DNA from 2 places in the Rhizobium sp. AC44/96 genome. Region 2 is predicted to be linked to the other one. Evidence: riboswitches for the same ligand, from Rfam matches in the RefSeq annotation. Region 2 holds a riboswitch; the other holds the start of a gene.
What was found. Region 2 has a riboswitch for cobalamin ahead of cobU (bifunctional adenosylcobinamide kinase/adenosylcobinamide-phosphate guanylyltransferase). Riboswitches for the same ligand answer to the same signal wherever they lie in the genome.

Region 1 (2,200 bases), on a different contig from region 2:
ACGGCTCAGGCGACTTCGAGAGATTGGATACCGGCTTCGCCGTCCAGTGCAACAATGATCACGGCATCTCGCCTGATGGAACGCAGATCGTCATCTCGGACAAGACCGAGTTCGGGAAATCGGCGATCTATGTCCTGCCGATCGAAGGCGGCACGCCGCGCCTGGTTACCCAGAACCTTCCGTCTTACTGGCATGGCTGGTCGCCAGACGGGAAGGAACTCGCCTATTGCGGCATCCGCAACGACGTCTTCGATATCTACACGATTTCGGTCGAGGGTGGCGAAGAGCGGCGCCTGACCCAGGGCGAGGGGCGCAATGACGGTCCTGATTACTCCGCCGACGGCCGCTGGATCTACTTCAACTCGAGCCGCACCGGCCTGATGCAGATCTGGCGCATCCACCCGGATGGCACCGGGCTCGAGCAGGTCACGCAGGACAACTACGGCAACTGGTTTGCCCATCCGTCGCCCGATAACGACCGGATTCTGATCCTCTCATACGATCCTGACGTGTTCGACCACCCGCGCGACCTGAATGTCCGGCTGCGGATGATGGACATGGATGGCGGCAATCTGACAACGTTGCTCGAGCTCTTCGGCGGGCAGGGGACGATCAACGTTCCGAACTGGTCACCGAATGGTGACGAGTTCGCGTATGTCCGCTACTTCCCGGTATCGGGTTGAACGATTGCCTTTGTCTTCGTTTCGCGACATAGAACGCGCGTCGGGTGCCCGCCAAGCGGCGGGAGAATCGGGAATTCGGTGAAAGACCGGAACGTGCCCAACGCTGTAAGGCCGACGTCTGCCGCTTGATATGCCACTGGCTTGCGCCGGGAAGGCGCGACAGACGGATGACGCCAAGTCAGAAGACCGGCCCGACAATCATAGACTGACCCGCGTGGACGGCGGGCGGTTGTATTGTTGGGGATTGACGATGCGACCAGACAAATCTGGCTCTCTATCGAGAGCTGGTGCCTTTTCGGCCGACGAACGCGCGGCCGTTTACAAGGCAATCGAAACCAGACGGGATGTTCGATCCCAATTCCTGCCGGACCCGATACCTGACGACGCTGTCAGGCGGCTGCTTGAGGCCGCGCATCACGCGCCTTCGGTCGGCTTCATGCAGCCCTGGAATTTCATCCTGGTGCGCGACCAGGACGTGAGGCTCCGCGTCTGGAAGGCTTTCAATCGCGCCAATATCGAGGCCGCAGAGATGTTCTCCGGCCAGCAACAGGCGACATATCGTGCACTGAAGCTGGAAGGCATCCGGAGTGCACCTCTCGGAATCTGCATCACTTGTGATCCGGACCGATGTGGCGATGTGGTGCTCGGGCGAACACACAATCGGCGCATGGATTCTTATTCCACGGTTTGCGCCGTCCAGAACCTGTGGCTCGCCGCGCGGGCGGAAGGCATCGGTGTTGGCTGGGTCAGCATCTTTCACGAGGCGGAGCTGAAGCAGATACTCGGCGTCCCGGAACGGGTCGAAATCGTGGCCTGGCTCTGTGTCGGCTATGTCGATCAGCTCTATGACCAGCCTGAGCTCGCAGTCAAAGGCTGGCGGCAGCGTGTGCCGCTTTCAGAACTGATCTTCAGCGATGCGTGGGGGCGAACGGAAGACGGTTCGTAAGCGTCACTGCTGTTGCGGCTGGGCGCCCGGGGTCATCGGATGTTTCAAATCTATCGTTTCCTGATCGCCCGCGAGGAACTGCGGGCCGACCTGCCGCACCTTGCCGCTCTGTGGCTCATACGGCCGATCCGGCACGGTAGCCTGCGGGGCAGGCGCGGTAGAGGGGGCAGGCGCCGGCTTCGCGGTCTGGATCGTTGTGATCGAGCCTTTTTGCGGAGGCTCGCTGACTGCCGACTGATTTTTCCGCATGCGTTCGTAATAACCGGGGAGATCGCAGGTGCAGGAAGACTTCTCGCCGGGCTTGCGGTTCTTGTAGGCAAAGGCATTGGGCAGCGCGCTGTAGGGCGCGCCCGATGTCGTCGACGTCATGTTCGACGTCTCGGTGTTCGAAACGTCATGATAGAAGAGTTCGGTATCGATACCAGGGCACATCTTCGAGCAGGTGTCGGCGTCGCGGGCGAAGTCGAATGAGGTCGCATTAGAGCTGATCGGGAAGAACCCGCCATCACAGGTCCGTACGCAGACGGTATTGAGGTCGGAAAGGCCTTGCGTGCCGACGCCACCATAAAAC
Region 2 (2,200 bases):
GCCGTTACCGCAAGGCCTGACGTGACGCCGACAATCGCGCCTGCGAGCACCATGCCCATTTCGCTGCGTCTGAGGAGAGCGCGCATGCGTCCCACATCCAACAGGGTGTGAAGTGGGCCGAGCCGGCGGGTATCTATTTTCAGAAGCATGACAAGGAAACTAGGCGGGTAAAGGTCCGGTCAAGGGCCGTGAAGGGTGCCGACGTGGCTTGGGGATGCGCTTGCGATGCAAATGCGGCAAAAGGCCGGCGGATACAACAATTATTTATGACGTAAGTGACTGATAAAAGACGATAAATATGGTAGGGTATGTCGTCTATGAGGCGTTTGGAACTCAATAGCGTTCGCCATTGGCCGAGCCCAAGTCGATTGACTTCATACCCGGCCTTGCCTAACCATGAATCCGATAGCGAATGGTTCCGGATCGCCAAAAGCGGTGCGGATGAAAAGGGAATGTGACGAGGTGGACCCAATCCGGGCGCCTTCATCACAGCCGACCCCGCGACTGTAGAGCGGTCAGGGTCTTCCGTCCGGCGTCGGATGCTCTCAAGCTGGCCGCCTGCGTGGTGCAGGCGGGCGAGGGGCTGAAGACGGCGGAAAAGCCACTGGCAATGCAAGCCATGATCAACCGGGGTTGGACGCCTCTAAATCTACGAATCGTCCGCCTTTTCATGATTGCAGCCGGGAAGGCGAGGAAGAACCGATGGCACGATCGGGATGGCCTACGTGGCTATCCCGATCGTCGCCTGGACCCGCGAGCCAGGAGACCTGCCACTCGTGCCGGGCGCAAAGCCCACCCCTGGGCAAGTGTGCCCAATGCCAGCACGGAGGTTGTCATGGCAGACAATGAGATTTTGGCGTCGGCGTCAGGCCGGGCGTCTACGACGTTCGCTACACGCTCCCTCCTCCCTGCAGAGGCAGGCTCCCTCATTCATGCGGCCAAGTTTCGCTCGGGCGATGTCCAAAAAATCCAACCACCGCGCGCGGTGAACGACTCCTATCGGCCGGGACGATGGTCTTTCGCAGGCGAGGACTTGGGCGCACCGGATTCCCGTAACGTCGCCCGAGCGAAGCTTGGCGACAAGAATAAGGGCCTGCGTGCGAGCAACGTCCTTCGTGAGGGCGTGCGCGTCGGACCCCGAGCCCAATCATCGGCGAAAGCCGTCCACGCATGACGACCGCATCCTTTACGCTCGTTCTCGGCGGCGCCCGGTCCGGCAAGTCGCGCTTCGCCGAACAACTTGTCGCCGACGGCGGCCTTGAGCGTCATTACATCGCCACCGGCCGCGCCTGGGACGAGGAGATGCGCGCGCGTATCGACCAGCACAAGGCCGATCGCGGCGACGTCTGGACCACGCATGAGGAGCCGCTCGATCTCGTCGGCCAACTTGCCGCGATCGACGGCGAGGGGCGGGCGGTGCTTGTCGATTGCCTGACGCTCTGGGTTACCAATCTGATGATGGACGAGCGCGACATGGCGGCGGAGTTCGCGGCTCTGACCGCCTATCTGCCGAAGGCCAAGGCGCGCCTCGTCATCGTTTCCAATGAAGTCGGCCTCGGCATCGTGCCCGAGAACCGGATGGCGCGCGAATTTCGCGACCATGCCGGGCGGCTGCACCAGATGATCGCGGCGGTCGCCGCGGATGTGTATTTTATCGCGGCGGGACTGCCGCTGAAAATGAAGGGTTGAATTGATGAACCAGCAGAAGATCCCCGCCACCGTCATCACCGGCTTTCTCGGCGCTGGCAAGACGACGATGATCCGCAACCTGTTGACCAATGCGGGCGGCAAGAAGATCGCGCTCATCATCAACGAGTTCGGCGATCTCGGCGTCGACGGCGAGGTGCTGAAGGGCTGCGGCGCGGAAAACTGCACCGAGGACGATATCATCGAGCTCACCAATGGCTGCATCTGCTGCACGGTGGCCGACGACTTCATCCCGACCATGAGCAAGCTTCTGGAGCGCGAGAACCGGCCTGACCATATCGTCATCGAAACCTCGGGCCTTGCCCTGCCGCAGCCGCTTGTCGCCGCTTTCAACTGGCCTGACATCCGCACGCAGGTGACCGTCGATGGCGTGATCACCGTGGTCGACAGCGCCGCCGTCGCCGCCGGCCGCTTCGCCGACGATCACGATGCCGTGGAAGCCCGGCGCGTCGAGGATGAGACGCTCGATCACGAAAGCCCGATCGAGGAGCTC

Region 1: it holds a riboswitch for cobalamin, as region 2 does, so the genes downstream of both, bluB (5,6-dimethylbenzimidazole synthase) here and cobU (bifunctional adenosylcobinamide kinase/adenosylcobinamide-phosphate guanylyltransferase) in region 2, are expected to answer to the same signal.

What each region holds. Positions count from the first base shown of each region.
Region 1 is NZ_LXKO01000023.1:6,012-8,211, forward strand. It holds gene A6U87_RS17415 (TolB family protein) at 1-683, shown strand, start outside; cobalamin riboswitch at 709-893, shown strand; gene bluB (5,6-dimethylbenzimidazole synthase) at 934-1,629, shown strand; gene A6U87_RS17425 (DUF2865 domain-containing protein) at 1,633-2,200, opposite strand, start outside.
Region 2 is NZ_LXKO01000037.1:276,454-278,653, reverse strand. It holds gene A6U87_RS25125 (chloride channel protein) at 1-149, opposite strand, end outside; cobalamin riboswitch at 397-790, shown strand; gene cobU (bifunctional adenosylcobinamide kinase/adenosylcobinamide-phosphate guanylyltransferase) at 1,171-1,689, shown strand; gene cobW (cobalamin biosynthesis protein CobW) at 1,694-2,200, shown strand, end outside.